Regions from separate parts of the Jeotgalibaca arthritidis genome, predicted to be linked through region 1. Evidence: a T-box and tRNA genes for the amino acid it is inferred to sense, from the RefSeq annotation. Region 1 holds a T-box; the other holds one or more tRNA genes.

What was found. A T-box is a leader RNA that pairs with one kind of tRNA and senses whether it is charged. The one in region 1 lies ahead of thrS (threonine--tRNA ligase), so its partner is inferred to be a tRNA-Thr.
Region 2: it has a tRNA-Thr gene. The T-box ahead of thrS (threonine--tRNA ligase) is inferred to sense a tRNA for this amino acid. The anticodon was not compared.

Annotation. Positions count from the first base shown of each region.
Region 1 is NZ_CP049740.1:1,748,018-1,758,306, reverse strand. Features, by position in the region: gene G7057_RS08835 (amidohydrolase) at 188-1,381, opposite strand; gene thrS (threonine--tRNA ligase) at 1,447-3,381, opposite strand; T-box leader at 3,470-3,690, opposite strand; gene dnaI (primosomal protein DnaI) at 3,748-4,674, opposite strand; gene G7057_RS08820 (replication initiation and membrane attachment family protein) at 4,674-6,104, opposite strand; gene nrdR (transcriptional regulator NrdR) at 6,107-6,610, opposite strand; gene coaE (dephospho-CoA kinase) at 6,675-7,274, opposite strand; gene mutM (DNA-formamidopyrimidine glycosylase) at 7,275-8,126, opposite strand; gene polA (DNA polymerase I) at 8,194-10,289, opposite strand, start outside.
Region 2 is NZ_CP049740.1:1,029,543-1,039,831, forward strand. Features, by position in the region: tRNA gene G7057_RS05165 (tRNA-Leu) at 1-61, opposite strand, end outside; tRNA gene G7057_RS05170 (tRNA-Cys) at 96-166, opposite strand; tRNA gene G7057_RS05175 (tRNA-Gln) at 173-244, opposite strand; tRNA gene G7057_RS05180 (tRNA-His) at 255-327, opposite strand; tRNA gene G7057_RS05185 (tRNA-Trp) at 340-410, opposite strand; tRNA gene G7057_RS05190 (tRNA-Tyr) at 428-508, opposite strand; tRNA gene G7057_RS05195 (tRNA-Phe) at 510-585, opposite strand; tRNA gene G7057_RS05200 (tRNA-Asp) at 628-700, opposite strand; tRNA gene G7057_RS05205 (tRNA-Val) at 703-775, opposite strand; tRNA gene G7057_RS05210 (tRNA-Glu) at 822-893, opposite strand; tRNA gene G7057_RS05215 (tRNA-Ile) at 909-982, opposite strand; tRNA gene G7057_RS05220 (tRNA-Gly) at 995-1,065, opposite strand; tRNA gene G7057_RS05225 (tRNA-Asp) at 1,067-1,142, opposite strand; tRNA gene G7057_RS05230 (tRNA-Met) at 1,155-1,227, opposite strand; tRNA gene G7057_RS05235 (tRNA-Ser) at 1,263-1,352, opposite strand; tRNA gene G7057_RS05240 (tRNA-Glu) at 1,394-1,465, opposite strand; tRNA gene G7057_RS05245 (tRNA-Ser) at 1,477-1,566, opposite strand; tRNA gene G7057_RS05250 (tRNA-Ile) at 1,606-1,679, opposite strand; tRNA gene G7057_RS05255 (tRNA-Met) at 1,722-1,795, opposite strand; tRNA gene G7057_RS05260 (tRNA-Pro) at 1,809-1,882, opposite strand; tRNA gene G7057_RS05265 (tRNA-Arg) at 1,892-1,965, opposite strand; tRNA gene G7057_RS05270 (tRNA-Leu) at 1,976-2,061, opposite strand; tRNA gene G7057_RS05275 (tRNA-Gly) at 2,100-2,171, opposite strand; tRNA gene G7057_RS05280 (tRNA-Thr) at 2,179-2,251, opposite strand; tRNA gene G7057_RS05285 (tRNA-Leu) at 2,264-2,345, opposite strand; tRNA gene G7057_RS05290 (tRNA-Lys) at 2,376-2,448, opposite strand; tRNA gene G7057_RS05295 (tRNA-Val) at 2,502-2,574, opposite strand; rRNA gene rrf (5S ribosomal RNA) at 2,682-2,797, opposite strand; rRNA gene G7057_RS05305 (23S ribosomal RNA) at 2,952-5,866, opposite strand; rRNA gene G7057_RS05310 (16S ribosomal RNA) at 6,077-7,632, opposite strand; gene manA (mannose-6-phosphate isomerase, class I) at 8,195-9,154, shown strand; gene G7057_RS05320 (ROK family protein) at 9,197-10,054, opposite strand; tRNA gene G7057_RS05325 (tRNA-Lys) at 10,218-10,289, opposite strand, start outside.

The DNA of each region.
Region 1 (10,289 bases):
TTGTACATATCAAGCCCAAGGACACAATTATCGACTTAGGCGAGAAGCGGGTGCTTCTGCTTACATTTCTCAACTTTTATATTATATAATGGACTTCCGAAGATGTCAAATGTTTTTACAATTTTTTTCATCCTTAGACGATTTTACTACTCTTACAGTCTTTCTGCAAGAGTTTATTTATTATGATTTAATCTTGTTCCCCTAAAACACTTAAGGCAATATCACCTACTGCTTTTGCAGCAACTAAGAGAGCTTTTTCATTTAAATCAAATTTCGGATGGTGGTTCATGTAGTAGTCTTCTGTGTCTGGTTTACAACCCACATTAACAAATGATCCCGGTATTTTTAATAAGTATTGACCAAAGTCCTCTGCTCCATTTGAAGCAGGTCCCGCTACAACCTTATCCATGTAGTCGCCTACACCATATTTTTCTAAAACTGCAACAACTTTTTCTGTTTGCTCAGGATGGTTGTAAACAGGTGGATAGTCCCATAAGTATTCAAATTCTGTTTCAACGCCGAAACTTTCTTCCAAACCGCGAAGTAAATGTCTGATTTCCTTCTCGATTTGCTTACCGACTTCAACATCCATATAGCGCGCATCGCCACGAAGAATCAGGCTATCTTTAATGACGTTACTTGCGCCTACTCCTTCAAACGAACCTATCGTAACAACGGCCATATCGTAAGGATTAACACGGCGAGAAACAACCGTTTGTAAATTCATTACTAATGATGAGGCTGCAACAATAGCATCATTACTTAAATGCGGCATTGAACCATGACCGCCCTTACCTTTAATCTTAATTGATAAATCGCTACAGCCAGCAAATGCCCAGCCGCTTGTATAATTGATTTCACCAACGTCAAAATTTGGGAAGAAATGGATACCATAAATTTCGTCTAAGTCATCTAAGACACCTGACTCAGCAATACTCTTACCGCCGGATGGTGGTTCTTCTTCAGCATGTTGGTGGACAATCTTAACCGTTCCTGACCATTCACCCTTTAATTCAATCAAGCTATCCGCCAAAATCATTAAATAAGCCGTATGCCCATCATGGCCACAAGCATGCATCGCACCCGGATTTTTAGATGAAAAAGGCAAACCTGTTTCTTCTTCTATTGGAAGAGCATCAAAATCTGCTCGTAAACCAATTTTTTTACCTGGAGACTTTCCTTCAATCGTTACAACGATTCCAACACCATTCCCAACATTACGTTGAATATGGACATCTTTCCCTTCATAAAAAGCAGCAATCGTTTCTGCTGTTTGAAATTCGTGGTGAGAAATCTCCGCATTCTCATGAAAATGACGACGCAATGCAATCATTTCTTCTTCTCGCTCAGTCAAGCGTTTCATTAATTTATCTCGTAACACCTTATTCACCTCTCTATTAAGAAAAACCCCTTTTAAATGAGGGGTTTTTCTTATTAGCGTCTATTTTATTTGAAATTTCTAATTTCGTCCACAACAGATTCTAAATATTCAGCTTTTGATAGAGTATTCATGTCTTTTGAACCATAACGACGAACAGTTACTGTATTTTCTTCTACTTCTTTATCACCAATAACGATTTGGTATGGAATTTTTTGCGTTTGTGATGCACGAATCTTATATCCCATTTTTTCGTTACGATCATCAACCTCTACTCGCATGCCTAGACGCGCCATTTCAGCTTTCAATTCATAAGCTTTATCAGCATGAAGATCTAAGTTAACCGGAATGATTGTTGCTTGAACAGGAGCCAACCATGTTGGGAAAGCACCCTTGTATTCTTCAATCAAGTAAGCTACAAAACGTTCCATTGTTGAAATAACCCCACGGTGGATAACAACGGGACGGTGGTTATTTTCACCATCTTCGCCAACATAAGTTAAATCGAAGCGTTCTGGTAATAGGAAGTCTAATTGAATTGTCGACATTGTTTCTTCAAGGCCGATAGCAGTCTTGAATTGAACGTCTAATTTAGGACCGTAGAAGGCTGCTTCGCCTACTGCTTCAAAATACTCCAGTCCCATTTCATCCATAGCTTCTTTTAACATGCTCTCTGCTTTGTTCCACATGTCATCATCGTCAAAGTATTTTTCTTTGTCTTCAGGATCGCGGTAGCTCAAGCGGAAGCGATAGTCTGTAATACTGAAGTCTTTGTAAACTTCTAATGTTAATTCAAGTGTGCGTTTAAATTCTTCCTTGATTTGATCAGGGCGAACAAAAACGTGAGCATCATTCAATGTCATTTCACGCACACGTTGTAAACCAGACAATGCGCCTGATTTTTCATAACGGTGCATCATACCTAGTTCAGCAATTCGAATTGGCAATTCGCGGTAGCTGTGAACATCATTTTTATAAACCATCATATGGTGTGGGCAGTTCATTGGGCGTAGCACTAGCATTTCGCCGTCACCCATATCCATTGGTGGGAACATATCTTCATGGTAGTGATCCCAGTGACCAGATGTTTTATATAAATCAACATTCGCCATAATTGGTGTGTAAACGTGTTGGTAACCTAAGCTCACTTCTTTATCGACAATATAACGTTCTAATGTACGACGAATCGTTGCCCCTTTTGGTAACCAGAATGGCAAGCCTGATCCTACTTCTGGCGAAATCATAAACAAGTCAAGCTCTTTACCTAATTTACGGTGGTCACGGGCTTTAGCTTCTTCACGCATTTTCAAGAACTCAGCTAACGCTTTTTTATCAAAGAATGCTGTTCCGTATACACGTTGCATCATTTTGTTGTCTGAGTTTCCACGCCAGTATGCACCAGCTAATGATAGTAATTTAAAGATTTGGATTTTCCCTGTCGACGGAACATGAACACCACGACACAGGTCGGTAAAGTCTTCTTGAGTATAAACAGTAATGACTTCATCTTCAGGCAAAGCTGTAATTAATTCAACTTTATAAGGATCTGCTTTAAATAAATCAAGTGCTTCTTGACGACTCACTTCTCTGCGAACAATTGGGTAATTTTCGCGGATAATCTTTTTCATTTCCTCTTCAACTAACGGTAACTGTTCTTCAGTTAATTGCTCAGCCATATCAGTGTCATAGTAGAACCCAGTTTCAATTGCTGGACCTACGCCAAAGTGGATACCTGGGAACAGACGTGTTAGGGCATGGGCCATCAAGTGAGCTGTTGAGTGGCGCAAAATACCAAGCGCATCTTCATGGTCAGCTGTCACAATTTCAAGTGCCCCATCTTCTTCAATTGCGCGTGTGTAATCAATCAATTCGCCATTTAATTTACCAGCCAAAGCTTTTTTAGCTAAGCTATTACTAATGCTTTTTGCGACTTCTTCAACAGTCACACCTTGTTCAAATGACTTTACATTGCCATCTGGAAAAGTAATTTTAATTTCTGCCATCTTAATTCCTCCATTTTTTTATTGAATGAGTGTTTAATTTGGGACCAAAAAACAAAAAAGCCCCATTTCTAAGTGCATTGACACCTAGAAATGGGACGCTTCAAATTTAACGTGGTTCCACCCAAATTCAGTTACCGCCAATTAGGCTGATAACTCTTTAGACGCTATAACGGGCGTGCCCGGCCTTTCCTACTCAATTCAGAAAGTCTTCTCGAAAGTGGTCCAATCCAAAGCTTATTGAGATGTTTCACCAAGCCATCTCTCTCTACAAATAACACTTTAGTTGTGTGTCTTTCTCAACGATTTTTATTATGATCTGACCATATTAAACCACTATCTTTTTTAAAAAGCAAGTTTATTTTTATATTAAGATTCCAAGCGGCGGTTTTTACCCGTCATAGTAACTTGCTGAGACAAGTATTTCACCCGTTCCATTAAGCGTTTTGCCTTAATCGGTTCATCTTCACCACGGTTCCCGATTCGTAAATGGTGTTCCAATTCTTCAAAGGTTAAATTCGAAGAAAAGAAAGTCGGTAATTTTTCTTGCATACGGTGCTGCAGAATAACACCTAACACTTCATCACGAATCCAAGTTGAATTGACTTCAGCGCCAATATCATCCAGCATCAATATTTCGCTGTTCTTAATAATCGTTAGTTTCTCCTGAACGGTTTGATCAGCGATTGAGGCCTTCATCTCTTGAGTAAAGGTTGGGTAATGCATTAAGGTCGTTAAATGCCCATGCAAGGATAATTCGTAGGCAATTGCCCCAAGTAGATAGGTTTTTCCAACACCAAATGGTCCGTGTAAATAAAGAGCTTGGTGGTGGTCTTTAGGATTTTCATGATAGGCTTCAACGAAATTAAAAGCTAATTCCAAAACTTCCATTCTATCAGAAGTCTGTAAAAACTTCTCCATGGTGGCAGAACGCGCGTCCTTAGAGATATTAATCGAGTTAATACGACTGCGCAATTCTTTCTCACGTTCCTTACGTATCGTATCTGGACTTGGTTTATAAACCACATCAATATAGCCCGCATTAATCGCAAGTTCAGGGATATAACCAGGATTTTGCCCGTCTTCCCCTCTTGCTAACTTTCTTTTTTCTTGAACAAATTCATGCAATTTTGAGTAACTATTGGTTACCATTGCTTGCGATAATTGGTCTTCATGTTTAGACAAAAAGAGTTGAACATCGGAGTCGGCAAGAATGGATTGAACCATTTGTTCAAATTTTTCACTGTTACCGGGACGGTTCATATAATTTCGAAATCCTTTTCCCACATGATCCATCATGAATCCCCTGCCTTTCCACTATTTCTAAATTTCTTCAATCGTTCATTAAATTTCTTCTGAACGTCTTCTGGTAATAATTCTTCCGTAACAGGACCTTGATTGTCTTTGGCCCAATCAGGTAATTTCTCAACCTTTCGAACCACATTTTTACCGTAGTAACGGGCTGAGCGATTTTCTTCTCGTTTTTCTGCAGCAGCTTTTTTCTGACCTACAAACTGTTTGGTTTTTTCAATAGCTTGCTCAGGTTTAGTCACATTAGACTGTGTCCAGTCATTGGCAATCGCCTCAACGATATTTTTCACCAAAGTCGGGTGCTTTTGAATGACTAAGGAATAATAAATAAGCATATTCAAAACAGCTGGCTCTAATTTGTGGTCTGCTAGTAAGACAGACACTAATTTCTTCTCAGCAGACGTAACAGTTCCATTTTTTTGCTTCTTTATCCCGTTAATAAAAGCCATCGGTGTCATGCGTTCGCTTTGGAGAACTAACGCGATTTCCGCCGGTGTATAACCCGCTTGTGTTAATTCTTTTTTGCGGTCATCAGCTTTCTGGCTCTGTTTCTCAATCGTTGACATCACCTTATCTTGCAGTGGCATAGCAGGATGAACAGGCTGGTCTCTCGCATCTAAAACACTTTTTTCGAGTTCTCTTAAGTTAATGTGACCTGTTTCCAAGTTAGCTGCACGAAGTAAGTGGTTCGCCATTGCCATTTCATCCAGACCATACATGTGGTGATAAACGACTATGGCAGATTGAACCTCGTCTGTTAAAGCGTCCTGGTTAAAAAATTCCTTTTGTAAGAATTGCTTTAACAATTGAAAATCAAATGTCGCTGTACTTAGTTTAGGTGATTGGCCATTTTTAGCTTGTAGATAAGCCTGCCCTTGTGGCAATACTTGAGCTTTATTGCTATAAGCTTGACTCGATAAATCATAGACATCTAAAAATGACTTCGTAATCTTTTGAAAATGTGCTTGATCAACGAGTGGATAAGTAAACTTTTCTTGTAGTAATCGTAGTTTGTTCTCTCCCACATATTCCATTAACAATAGACGCATTAAATCATCTTCAAAAAATTGCTTACTCGTCAGAGGTGGGCATGGTTCATAAAGATAATGCTTATCGCCCTCTTTTTTAAGATAGGTATTTAATAATCCAATGGCTTCCAAACGAACCCGAGCCTGATAAAGCTCTGGAATACCTAGCCCTAATGTGCTCAACAAATCAGCATGAAGGCGGTCTTCACTCTTATAAAGGCCACCCGCCACTTCGGCTAACAACAGCATATATAAACTATAAGCATGAGGCCCGATAATAGGTTGATATAAGAATGTGACTATCGTTTTATCACTATCAGAAATAAAGGCAGTTTGGCGAACCGTCAATGGGTCTTTTGGGCTTAATTCTTTCCAAGGATAAGTCATGGTTAAGAATCCTCTCCATCTTGCCCTGATGCTGGGGCATCCGCTTCACGAGGTTCTTTCTTTTCCAATTTTTTCAGCTCATCTAAAAAGGTTTGACGGTCTGAAAATTGGCGGTAAACACTGGCGAATCGAATGTAAGCAACATCGTCAATTTTTACCAATTCATCCATCACATACTTGCCAATCTCTAGAGATGAAATTTCATTCTCACCTTGTGAGCGGATTTCTTTTTCAACGGTATTGACTAAGTCTTCTAATTGTTCCAGTGCAATTGGGCGTTTCTCACACGACCGCACGAGACCACGTAACAATTTTTCACGGCTAAATTCTTCACGTGTGCCGTTCTTTTTAATAACCAATAATGGTGATTGTTCAATTCGTTCAAATGTTGTAAAACGATGGTGGCAACTCTCACATTCACGTCTGCGACGAATCGAGTTATTATCATCGATGGGGCGGCTGTCCACAACCCGACTTCCATTATAATGACATTTTGGACATTGCATCTTCTTAACCCCTTTCTAGTCTTCTTTATTACGGCAATTATACCATATTTATCAAGAGCTCGGGCTAGTTTTCAACAGCTCTTTTAGCTAGCCATTGATCAACTTGTAAGTAGGTTTCTGCCAAATCGCCACTATTATCAATGACAATATCTGCTTTTTCTTTTTTTATCTCTATCGATAGTTGGCTGTTCATGCGGTCAATGGCTTGAGCTTTGGTTAAGTCATCACGTTGCATCAAACGCTGACACTGTAACTCCTTTGGCGTATAAACAACCATAATAGCGTCACATAGAGGCTCGTAGCCTGCTTCAAATAAGAGCGGAATATCTAATACTAATAAATCAACGCCATTTTGACGATGAAAATCAATTTGATCACGCATCCATTGGCGGATATACCCGTCCAATAAGCCATCGAGGGCTGCTCTTTTTTCAGAATCTGAAAAAATAAGGCTGCCTAATTTTTTTCGATTTAAACTGCCATCCTCCAACAACACGTCTGGACCAAAATAGTCAGCAATGGCCTGTAAGCCAGGACTACCTATTTCAACCACTTGGCGAGCTCCTATATCAGCATCTACAAGGGCTATTCCTTTAGAGGCTAAGTAGCGCGATACGCTTGATTTCCCAGTTGCGATACAGCCTGTCAAACCAAGTACAAACATTTACTTGTCCCCCTCTTGTTCACTAGCGTAATACTGGCAGTTGGGACAAAAATGAGTGCCTCTTTGGCCGACTTTTATTTTTTCAATTGGCGTGCCGCAACGTGGACAAGCTTGATTCTTTTTCCCATAAACATTTAAATAAATTTGGAAATGCCCTTCTTCACCAAAGCTGTTTTTATAGGTTCGGATGGTCGAACCGCCTGCTGAAACAGCCCGGCCAATAACCGCTATAATAGCTTGATGAAGTTGCCGACTTTCTGTTTCATTCAACTCGTTGGCTGGTTTTTGAGGATTAACACCTGCTTCAAATAACGATTCATCCGCATAAATATTGCCGACACCTGCCACCACGTGCTGGTCTAAAATAACCGTTTTAATGGCACGACTAGTACGAGATAAGCGCTGTTTAAAATCTGAAAAACGGAAACTTTCTGCTGTTGGTTCTGGACCTAATTTTTTAAAGGGTTCGTAATCATCTTGCTTATCAATGGGTACAAGTGAAAAACGACCAAATTTCCTCACATCAAGGTAACGCAAATCCCTGCCGTCACTTAGATGAAAAACCACATGGGTATGCTTTTTATAGTCTTCCTTACTGTCAACGACTTCGTATTTGCCTTCCATTCTCAAATGAGAAACCATAGCCCAGTTATCCAATAGGAAAATCAAATATTTGCCTCGTCTCTCAACCGTATGAATGGTTTCACCAGCTAATACGTCTTTAAATTTTTCAGATGAAAATGGTGGTGTAATCATGCGACTCCAAAAGACATCCACATGACTAATCGTCGAATGGGCAATCGTTTGATTTAATCCTCTGCGAACAACTTCTACTTCTGGAAGTTCTGGCATACTTATCTTCTCCTTATAAGAACAGAAAAGAAAACAGGCACGCCTATTTTCCTTTCTGAATGATTATTTATTTTGCTTCGTACCAGCTATCACCGTAATTACTATCGACAATTAGCGGCACACTTAATTCAACCGCATGCTCCATCACTTGCGGGACAAGCTCTTCTAAAATAGCCACTTCTTCTTCAGGGCATTCAAAGATTAACTCATCGTGTACTTGTAGGAGCATTTTTGCTTGTAAGCCACGTTTTTCAATCTCATCTTCCATACGAATCATTGCCACTTTAATAATATCGGCTGCTGATCCTTGAATAGGCGAGTTAATCGCAGTTCGTTCTGCGAATGAGCGTAAGTTGAAGTTACTACTCGTAATGTCGGGTAAGTAACGTCTGCGGTGGAAGAGTGTTTCCACAAATCCTTTTTCCTTAGCTTCTTCAACAATATCAGCCATAAATTGTTGGATGCCTGGGTATTTCTCAAAGTAACGGTCAATAAACTCTTTAGCCTGTTTACGTGTAATATTCAAGTTTTGTGACAGTCCATAATCACTAATCCCATAAACGATTCCAAAGTTTACAGCTTTTGCTTGGCGGCGAATATTGCTGTCGACATCCGCTTCATTTTCGATACCAAAGACACGCATAGCAGTTGAGGTATGGATATCTTGATTTTCAACGAAGGCTTCCTTCATATGAACATCACCTGAGATATGAGCCAATACGCGCAATTCGATTTGAGAATAGTCAGATGCAAAAATCTTCCACCCTTCTTTTTCAGCCACAAAGGCTTGGCGAATCTTACGCCCCTCTTCCATGCGAATCGGAATATTCTGCAAGTTAGGATCCGTTGAACTTAACCGTCCAGTTTGGGTTAATGTTTGCACATAACGTGTATGTACCTTACCTGTTTCAGCTTTAATAAACTTCAATAACCCTTCCACATAAGTCGATTGTAGTTTAGCTAACTGGCGATAATCTAATATCATTTGAGCGATAGGCGCTGTCGCACTTAATTTTTCTAACACATCAACGGCTGTTGAAAAACCTGTCTTCGTTTTCTTAATTGGTGTCAGTCCCATTTTTTCAAATAAAATAACACTTAACTGCTTTGGTGAATTGACGTTAAAGGGTTCGCCAGCCTCTTCATAGATTGCTTCTTCCATTTCATCTAATCGTTTAGAGAATTCTACTTTCATTTTCTCCAATTTCTCTGGCTCTACCTTAATTCCTCTTAATTCCATTTTGGCTAAAATTTTAGCAAGTGGTAATTCCATATCAAAATAAAGGTCATGCTGATTGTTTTTTTCTAGTTCGATTTGTAGCGGTTCTTCTAGTTTCAAGATAGCTTGAACTTTTCGAGCTAAATGCTCAAACAAAACCGATTCATCTTCAGGTACAGCTAACTTAGCACCCTTACCATAAATCGTTTCATCAAAAGAAACATCCGTATAGTTATACTCTTGAGCAACAGCTGCAATATCACTGCCACTATCATTGGTATTAATAATGTACGACGCTAATAAAACATCAAACGATACGCCCCTTAAGCTAATACCGCCATAGTGTAACATCGCTATCGTTCGTTTGGCATCATAAACAAGTTTCTCTTTACTATCATCTGCCGCCCATTTTTTAAAGGCTTCTGATTCTAAAATGTGTTCGATTGGCGCGACATATAAATGATTGGCATCTCCCCAAGCCACACCTATCATTTTGCCGTAGTGGTAATTGTCGTCTAGCATTTCAACATAAAGACCCATTTTATCGCTAAAATGTTTATCTGTAATGTCTTCCACACGTTCATAATGGATGTCTTTAAAGGCTTCAGACTGGTCTTCTTCTGAATGACCGAGATTGTCTAAGAAACTATTGAAGTTCATTTCACGGTAAAAGGCTACTAGTTTCTCATGATCTTTCTCACTAAGCGCTAGTTCTTCAAGGTCCATTTCAACCGGTGTAGTGACATCAATGGTTGCCAATTGCTTAGATAAGAAGGCGTTGTCCTTATCTTCAATAAGGTTTTCCTTCATTTTACTTTTTTTCATATCATCAATATGGTCATAAAGGTTTTCAACTGAGCCGTATTCATGGATTAATTTAAGGGCTGTTTTTTCGCCAACTTTTCTAACACCTGGATAATTATCCGATGTATCGCCCATCAAGC
Region 2 (10,289 bases), 720 kb from region 1:
GCACGCCCTCGCGGGCACTGGATTTTGAGTCCAGCGCGTCTGCCTATTCCGCCACGCCGGCAATTTATTATGCAAGTTTTCATCCCTTTTGGGAAAGGCGGTAACCGGATTTGAACCGGTGATGAAGGTTTTGCAGACCTCTGCCTTACCACTTGGCTATACCGCCGAAAAACTGGGGTAGCTGGATTCGAACCAACGAGTGACGGAGTCAAAGTCCGTTGCCTTACCGCTTGGCTATACCCCATTAATAAAAGGGCGACTGATGGGAATCGAACCCACGAATGCCGGCGCCACAAGCCGGTGCGTTAACCACTTCGCCACAATCGCCATAATCCAAAACAGGGGTAGCAGGAATTGAACCCACACCAACGGTTTTGGAGACCGTTGTTCTACCTTTAAACTATACCCCTAAGGACTTAAAAAAAAATGGAGGGGGGCAGATTCGAACTGCCGAACCCGAAGGAGCGGATTTACAGTCCGCCGCGTTTAGCCACTTCGCTACCCCTCCATGGTGGCTTGGGACGGAATCGAACCGCCGACACCTTGAGCTTCAATCAAGTGCTCTACCAACTGAGCTACCAAGCCATTAAGAAGTAATACTTTATTTAATTAATACAACTGTATTAACGGTTCCGACGGGATTTGAACCCGCGATCTCCTGCGTGACAGGCAGGCATGTTAACCCCTACACCACGGAACCAATGGAGGTTAACGGGATCGAACCGCTGACATCCTGCTTGTAAGGCAGACGCTCTCCCAGCTGAGCTAAACCTCCATGATATAAAACATACAGCTTATAAATCATCAATTAAATGACGATATGACCCGTACGGGATTCGAACCCGTGTTACCGCCGTGAAAGGGCGGTGTCTTAACCGCTTGACCAACGGGCCAGTTAAAAGTAAAAATGGGCCTAAATGGACTCGAACCATCGACCTCACGCTTATCAGGCGTGCGCTCTAACCAGCTGAGCTATAGGCCCATAAAATAAAAAAGCGGGTGAGGAGAATCGAACTCCCGACAACAGCTTGGAAGGCTGTGGTTTTACCACTAAACTACACCCGCGTGGCGGTTCCGACGGGATTTGAACCCGCGATCTCCTGCGTGACAGGCAGGCATGTTAACCCCTACACCACGGAACCATTTTAAAAAAATTGCGGGGGCAGGACTTGAACCTGCGACCTTCGGGTTATGAGCCCGACGAGCTGCCAACTGCTCCACCCCGCGATAATATTAATAGATAACTTTTAAAAAAGTTATAAAGGAGGATAAGGGATTCGAACCCTTGCACGCTTTTACACGCCTGACGGTTTTCAAGACCGTTCCCTTCAGCCGGACTTGGGTAATCCTCCGAGATGTTAATGATATTCAATTTACCATAAAAATATGATAATGACCCGTACGGGATTCGAACCCGTGTTACCGCCGTGAAAGGGCGGTGTCTTAACCGCTTGACCAACGGGCCTTTGTTTAAAACGGAGAAGGAGGGATTTGAACCCTCGCGCCGGTATGATCCGACCTACACCCTTAGCAGGGGCGCCTCTTCAGCCACTTGAGTACTTCCCCAATCAAAGATAGCTTATGCTGCAAGTAAGTTTGCTGCAATGGACCTTGCAGGACTCGAACCTGCGACCGGACGGTTATGAGCCGTCTGCTCTAACCAACTGAGCTAAAGGTCCAGGCTCTTAATGTGACCTTTTTTGAACGTCCATTTTTAAAAATAGCGGCGGAGGGGATCGAACCCCCGACCTCCCGGGTATGAACCGGACGCTCTAGCCAGCTGAGCTACACCGCCAAAAAATATTAAATCGGGAAGACAGGATTCGAACCTGCGACCCCTTGGTCCCAAACCAAGTGCTCTACCAAGCTGAGCTACTTCCCGTAATTTAAATGCACCCAGCAGGAGTCGAACCTGCAACCGCCTGATTCGTAGTCAGGTACTCTATCCAATTGAGCTATGGGTGCATATTAAAAATGCCGAGGATCGGGGTCGAACCGATACGGTGAGAACTCACCGCAGGATTTTAAGTCCTGTGCGTCTGCCAATTCCGCCACCCCGGCATTACAATATTATAAAACTTTAAGGATATGATCCTTAAAGCGGAAGACGGGGTTCGAACCCGCGACCCCCACCTTGGCAAGGTGGTGTTCTACCACTGAACTACTTCCGCAAAAAGATGCCGGCTAAAGGACTTGAACCCTCGACCCTCTGATTACAAATCAGATGCTCTACCAACTGAGCTAAGCCGGCAAATTTTTAAAATGCGGGTGAAGGGACTTGAACCCCCACGCCTTGCGGCGCTAGATCCTAAATCTAGTGCGTCTGCCAATTCCGCCACACCCGCGCATCTTTTTATGCAATTGATAAAAAGAAATGAGTCATGCAGGGCTCGAACCTGCGACCCTCTGATTAAAAGTCAGATGCTCTACCAACTGAGCTAATGACTCAACTAAAGAGTTGAATTGTGAGTATTACTCACTTTGTCATATTACTATGACTATGGAGGTTAACGGGATCGAACCGCTGACATCCTGCTTGTAAGGCAGACGCTCTCCCAGCTGAGCTAAACCTCCGAAAATGTAAATATTATGTAAAGAACAGTTCTTGAACATAATACAATATTTTTTGCTAATCTGCAAGTTATTTTCTTTTGAAAACTTATTTTTAAAAGAAAATATATGCGCGGCAGCGTCCTACTCTCACAAAGGGAAACCCTTCACTACAATCGGCGCTAAGAAGCTTAACTTCTGTGTTCGGGATGGGAACAGGTGTGACCTTCTTGCCATCGCCACCGCACATATTGTCATGGCTGTTGCTGCTTTAGCAGTTTACAGACATGATACACTTGGGCTATGCCCACAGTGTTCTTTTGAGGTTGTTCCCTCAAAACTGAATAGTTAACATGAAACCTTTGGTTTGAAACCCATTTTACTTGATTACCGTTTTATTATTGGTTAAGTCCTCGACCGATTAGTACTAGTCCGCTCCATACATCGCTGCACTTCCACTTCTAGCCTATCTACCTGATCGTCTCTCAGGGGTCTTACTCATTTAAAATGATGGGAAATCTCATCTTGAGGGGGCTTCACGCTTAGATGCTTTCAGCGTTTATCCCGTCCACACATAGCTACCCAGCAATGCCCTTGGCAGAACAACTGGTACACCAGCGGTGTGTCCATCCCGGTCCTCTCGTACTAAGGACAGCTCCTCTCAAATTTCCAACGCCCGCGACGGATAGGGACCGAACTGTCTCACGACGTTCTGAACCCAGCTCGCGTGCCGCTTTAATGGGCGAACAGCCCAACCCTTGGGACCGACTACAGCCCCAGGATGCGACGAGCCGACATCGAGGTGCCAAACCTCCCCGTCGATGTGAACTCTTGGGGGAGATAAGCCTGTTATCCCCAGGGTAGCTTTTATCCGTTGAGCGATGGCCCTTCCATGCGGAACCACCGGATCACTAAGCCCGACTTTCGTCCCTGCTCGACTTGTAGGTCTCGCAGTCAAGCTCCCTTCTGCCTTTGCACTCTACGAATGATTTCCAACCATTCTGAGGGAACCTTTGGGCGCCTCCGTTACATTTTAGGAGGCGACCGCCCCAGTCAAACTGCCCGACTGACACTGTCTCCCCACCCGATAAGGGTGGCGGGTTAGAGTGGTCCTGCTACAAGGGTAGTATCCCAATGGCGCCTCCATCGAGACTAGCGTCCCGACTTCAATGGCTCCTACCTATCCTGTACATGTAGCAGAAACAATCAATATCAACCTGCAGTAAAGCTCCATGGGGTCTTTCCGTCCTGTCGCGGGTAACCAGCATCTTCACTGGTACTATAATTTCACCGAGTCTCTCGTTGAGACAGTGCCCAAATCGTTACGCCTTTCGTGCGGGTCAGAACTTACCTGACAAGGAATTTCGCTACCTTAGGACCGTTATAGTTACGGCCGCCGTTTACTGGGGCTTCAATTCAAAGCTTCGCCGAAGCTAACCTCTCCTCTTAACCTTCCAGCACCGGGCAGGCGTCAGCCCCTATACGTCATCTTTCGATTTTGCAGAGACCTGTGTTTTTGATAAACAGTCGCTTGGGCCTATTCACTGCGGCTGACCTTGCGGTCAGCACCCCTTCTCCCGAAGTTACGGGGTCATTTTGCCGAGTTCCTTAACGAGAGTTCGCTCGCTCACCTTAGGATGCTCTCCTCGACTACCTGTGTCGGTTTGCGGTACGGGCAGTTGGTTTCTAACTAGAAGCTTTTCTTGGCAGTGTGACATCAGGAACTTCGGTACTTAAATTTCCCTCCCCATCACAACTTGTCCGTATAGTAGAAAGCATTTGACTCTCCACAAGACTTGTTGCTTGGACGTGCTCTTCCAATCGCACGCATTTCCTTAGCCTCCTGCGTCCCTCCATCGTTCAAACAAAAACAACTGGTACAGGAATATCAACCTGTTGTCCATCGCCTACGCCTATCGGCCTCGGCTTAGGTCCCGACTAACCCTGGGAGGACGAGCCTTCCCCAGGAAACCTTAGTCATACGGTGGACGGGATTCTCACCCGTCTTTCGCTACTCATACCGGCATTCTCACTTCTAAGCGCTCCACCAGTCCTCACGGTCTAGCTTCAATGCCCTTAGAACGCTCTCCTACCACTCAACCTATTGGTTGAATCCACAGCTTCGGTGATCTGTTTAGCCCCGGTAAATTTTCGGCGCAGGGTCACTCGACTAGTGAGCTATTACGCACTCTTTGAATGATGGCTGCTTCTGAGCCAACATCCTAGTTGTCTGTGCAACCCCACATCCTTTTCCACTTAACAGATACTTTGGGACCTTAGCTGGTGGGCTGGGTTGTTTCCCTTTCGACTACGGATCTTATCACTCGCAGTCTGACTCCCGGACTTGAATCCATGGCATTCGGAGTTTATCTGAATTCGGTAACCCGAGAAGGGCCCCTAGTCCAAACAGTGCTCTACCTCCACGATTCGTTTATCCGAGGCTAGCCCTAAAGCTATTTCGGAGAGAACCAGCTATCTCCAGGTTCGATTGGAATTTCTCCGCTACCCACACCTCATCCCCGCACTTTTCAACGTGCGTGGGTTCGGTCCTCCAGTGCGTATTACCGCACCTTCAACCTGGACATGGGTAGGTCACCTGGTTTCGGGTCTACGACCACATACTCATTCGCCCTATTCAGACTCGCTTTCGCTGCGGCTCCGTCTTTTCAACTTAACCTCGCATGGGATCGTAACTCGCCGGTCCATTCTACAAAAGGTACGCCATCACCCATTAACGGGCTCTGACTACTTGTAAGCACACGGTTTCAGGTACTATTTCACTCCCCTTCCGGGGTGCTTTTCACCTTTCCCTCACGGTACTGGTTCACTATCGGTCACTAGGGAGTATTTAGCCTTGGGAGATGGTCCTCCCGGATTCCGACGGAATTTCTCGTGTTCCGCCGTACTCAGGATACTGGTAGAGCTGCTTTAGATTTCGCATACGGGGCTTTTACCCTGTTTCGCGTGGCTTTCCAGCCAGCTTCTGCTATCCATTACAGTCTCACGTCCCAGTCCTACAACCCCAAAGAGCAAGCTCTTTGGTTTGGGCTTTTCCCGTTTCGCTCGCCGCTACTCAGGGAATCGAATTTTCTTTCTCTTCCTGCAGGTAATGAGATGTTTCAGTTCCCTGCGTGTACCTCAAACACGCTATGTATTCACGTGTTTGTAATATCCTATCAAAGATATTGGGTTTCCCCATTCGGAAATCTCCGGATCATAGCTTACTTACAGCTCCCCGGAGCATATCGGAGTTAGTCCCGTCCTTCATCGGCTCCTAGTGCCTAGGCATCCACCGTGCGCCCTTATTCACTTAACCTATGGTCAAGTTTCAGCCATTGCTGGCCTTTACTATCAAACTGTTTTCGTTAAAAAACTGTTCAACGTGTAACGCGGTAAAATGTTTTGGTTTCTTACTTTATATTTCATGTTATACTATTCAGTTTTCAAGGAACAATTGGTTTGAGAGTTAACCTCTCAAAACTGAACAAGAATGTGAACATCGGCAGGTTCCATATAATTTCCTTAGAAAGGAGGTGATCCAGCCGCACCTTCCGATACGGCTACCTTGTTACGACTTCACCCCAATCATCTATCCCACCTTAGGCGGCTGGCTCCCATAAGGGTTACCCCACCGACTTCGGGTGTTACAAACTCTCGTGGTGTGACGGGCGGTGTGTACAAGACCCGGGAACGTATTCACCGCGGCGTTCTGATCCGCGATTACTAGCGATTCCGGCTTCATGCAGGCGAGTTGCAGCCTGCAATCCGAACTGAGAATGGCTTTAAGAGATTCGCTTGCCCTCGCGGGTTTGCTGCTCGTTGTACCATCCATTGTAGCACGTGTGTAGCCCAGGTCATAAGGGGCATGATGATTTGACGTCATCCCCACCTTCCTCCGGTTTGTCACCGGCAGTCTTATTAGAGTGCCCAACTGAATGCTGGCAACTAACAATAGGGGTTGCGCTCGTTGCGGGACTTAACCCAACATCTCACGACACGAGCTGACGACAACCATGCACCACCTGTCACCTTGTCCCCGAAGGGAACGTCCTATCTCTAGGAGTGTCAAGGGATGTCAAGACCTGGTAAGGTTCTTCGCGTTGCTTCGAATTAAACCACATGCTCCACCGCTTGTGCGGGTCCCCGTCAATTCCTTTGAGTTTCAGCCTTGCGGCCGTACTCCCCAGGCGGAGTGCTTAATGCGTTAACTGCAGCACTGAAGGGTGGAAACCCTCCAACACTTAGCACTCATCGTTTACGGCGTGGACTACCAGGGTATCTAATCCTGTTTGCTCCCCACGCTTTCGAGCCTCAGCGTCAATTACAGACCAGAGAGTCGCCTTCGCCACTGGTGTTCCTCCATATATCTACGCATTTCACCGCTACACATGGAATTCCACTCTCCTCTTCTGCATTCAAGTTCCCCAGTTTCCAATGACCTTCCACGGTTGAGCCGTGGGCTTTCACATCAGACTTAAGGAACCGCCTGCGCTCGCTTTACGCCCAATAAATCCGGACAACGCTTGCCACCTACGTATTACCGCGGCTGCTGGCACGTAGTTAGCCGTGGCTTTCTGGTTGGGTACCGTCAAGGTAAGAGCAGTTACTCTCCTACTTGTTCTTCTCCAACAACAGAGTTTTACGATCCGAAAACCTTCTTCACTCACGCGGCGTTGCTCCGTCAGACTTTCGTCCATTGCGGAAGATTCCCTACTGCTGCCTCCCGTAGGAGTTTGGGCCGTGTCTCAGTCCCAATGTGGCCGATCACCCTCTCAGGTCGGCTACGCATCATCGTCTTGGTAGGCCGTTACCCTACCAACTAACTAATGCGCCGCGGGTCCATCTCCAAGTGACAGCACAAAGGCCGTCTTTCCTTCAGCTTCCATGTGGAAGCTGAAACTATGCGGTATTAGCACCCGTTTCCGGATGTTATCCCCCTCTTGAAGGTAGGTTACCCACGTGTTACTCACCCGTTCGCCACTAACGTCATAAGGAGCAAGCTCCTTAATCAATTCGTACGACTTGCATGTATTAGGCACGCCGCCAGCGTTCGTCCTGAGCCAGGATCAAACTCTCATGTTAAATGTGGGCTCTTGTACAGAAACCCGACATGAAAAGCTGAATAGCTCTTTTTTGCTGACTTAATGTTTTTGCGATTATTATCGCGATTCGTTGTGTAATCCTTATAAATAAGAATTACCCTGCACGTTTGGTTCGTTCATTCTTTGTTCAGTTTTCAAAGGTCAAATCCGTTATCACGTGTTACGTTAAGTTCGTGTCGTGACAACTTCTACATATTACCACGCTGTTGATTAAGTGTCAACAGTTTTTTAAAACTTTTAAAAAAGTTTTTTCAGCTGTTTTTTGAGAAACAACTTTTATATCTTATCATCTTAACAACCTTTTGTCAAAAGTTTTTTTACTTTTTCAGATGTTTTGAAAAGATGTATTTGCGCTCCTTAAACAAGCGACTTCGTTATAATAACATCTGATTTACAAAAGGTCAACATATTCTGGTGTATTAATATCGACTAAATTTACCGACACCGCGTTTAGTTCTATTATATTCTTCTTTTAAATCTATACCTTTTGTTTATAATAGATATGTAAACTATATCCCGTTTATAACTTAAGGAGGATGAACATGCAAGAACCATTATTTATGAACCCTAAGCTTCAAGAAAAAATCTGGGGTGGAACAAAGCTACGTGATATCTATGGCTATGAAATCCCAAGTGAGCATACTGGTGAGTGCTGGGCAATTAGTGCCCATTTAGATGGCGTTGGCACTATTTCGTCAGGTAGCCACGCTGGTGTGCCTTTAAATGAATTATATGAATCACATCCTGAGCTATTTGGTAATCCCTCGTCACCTGTGTTTCCTCTATTAACTAAAATTATTGATGCTACTGAAGACTTGTCCGTTCAAGTTCACCCTGATGATGAGTACGGATTAAAGCATGAGAATGACCTAGGTAAGACAGAATGCTGGTATATCATTGATGCGGATGAAGGTTCTGAAATTGTTTATGGACACTCTGCTCAAACAAAGGAAGCTTTTGCTGAGATGATTGAAGCTGGTCAATGGGATGACTTATTGACTCGCGTTAAAGTTAAAAAAGGTGATTTCTTCTTTGTTCCAAGCGGCACCATTCATGCTATTGGAGCGGGAATTATGATTTTAGAGACACAACAGAGTAGTAATACAACTTATCGTGTCTATGACTATGATCGTCTTGATGATAATGGTAATGGTCGTGAATTACATATTCAGCAATCAATTGATGTTTCTATGATTCCTCATCAAAATCCTGATTTGTTTATTCAGACTAAAAAACTAGATGACAATGAGATTGTTACTCTTATTGAAAGTGACTACTTCTCTGTTTATAAATGGAATATTCAATCTAGTATTCATTTTGATAAACATGCACCTTATACTTTAGTCAGTGTTATAGAAGGAAACGGACAAGTTATTGTCAATGACATCTCTTATCCACTTGCTAAAGGTGATCACTTTATTTTACCAGCTACAGTAACCTCTTGGGACATTAGTGGTAACTTGGAAGTCATTGCTTCTAACCCTGGACCAAAAAATAGTTAATATATAGAAGAAAAAGAATCGAGAGACGCGCTCTCGATTCTTTTATTTTACTTGATTAGCTAAGAGGATAGCCCCTGTAATTCCTGCATTATCTCCTAAACCTGGTTTCACTAAATATGAATCAAGTTCAGGTACATCAACATAATTCCCTAGTAAGGCATCGAATGCTTCCTTTACCTTATCTAGCATCTTAGGTGCGTGCATAACGCCTCCGCCTAAAATAATACGTTCTGGACGAAGAATAACAGTATAGGCTACTAAAGCTTGTCCTATGTAGTTAGCCATGAAATCCCAAACTTGGTGGTCTGGATCAACATCTTTACCTGCCATATCTAGACGCCCATTAATAGAAGGACCTGCTGCCATTCCTTCTAAACAGTTTCCATGGTATGGGCAAAAGCCGTCATAATGATCATCTTGATGTGGTTTTACTAATAAGTGTCCCATTTCAGGATGACCAATTCCTTCTAATAATTGACCATTTACAATAGCTCCAGCTCCTACTCCTGTTCCAATGGTAATATACATCACATTATCTAATCCGGCTGCTGCCCCTTTTTCTGATTCACCTAGTGCGGCAGCATTAACATCCGTTGTCCATCCCATTGGAATATCATAACGTTCTTTCATAGCTCCTAAGAAGTCGAAATCTTTCCATGCCAATTTTGGTGTTGATAAAACATAGCCATAAGTTTCCGATTTTTCGTTAATATCAATCGGTCCAAATGAGCCAATTCCGATACTTGCTAATTTATATTGATCAAAAAATTCAAAAACGTGTGCTAATGTTTCTTCCGGTGTCGTTGTTGGGAAAGAAACGCGCTCAATAATTTCATTGCTTTCATTTCCAATTGCACATACAAATTTTGTTCCGCCTGCTTCAATTGCTCCTACTAGCATGATTAGTCACCTATTCTTCTTATAATTTGTTATTTAAAACCCTTCCAAATGATTATAAGTCTTTAATAGAAAGTTCTCAACTAAGTATATACCTTTTTAATAAAAAAACGATGGTAAGAAAAGAATTTATCTTTTCTTACCATCGATTGATCGTTTTTTCGTATGGGTTATGGGGGGCTCGAACCCTCGACCCGCTGATTAAGAGTCAGCTGCTCTACCAACTGAGCTAATAACC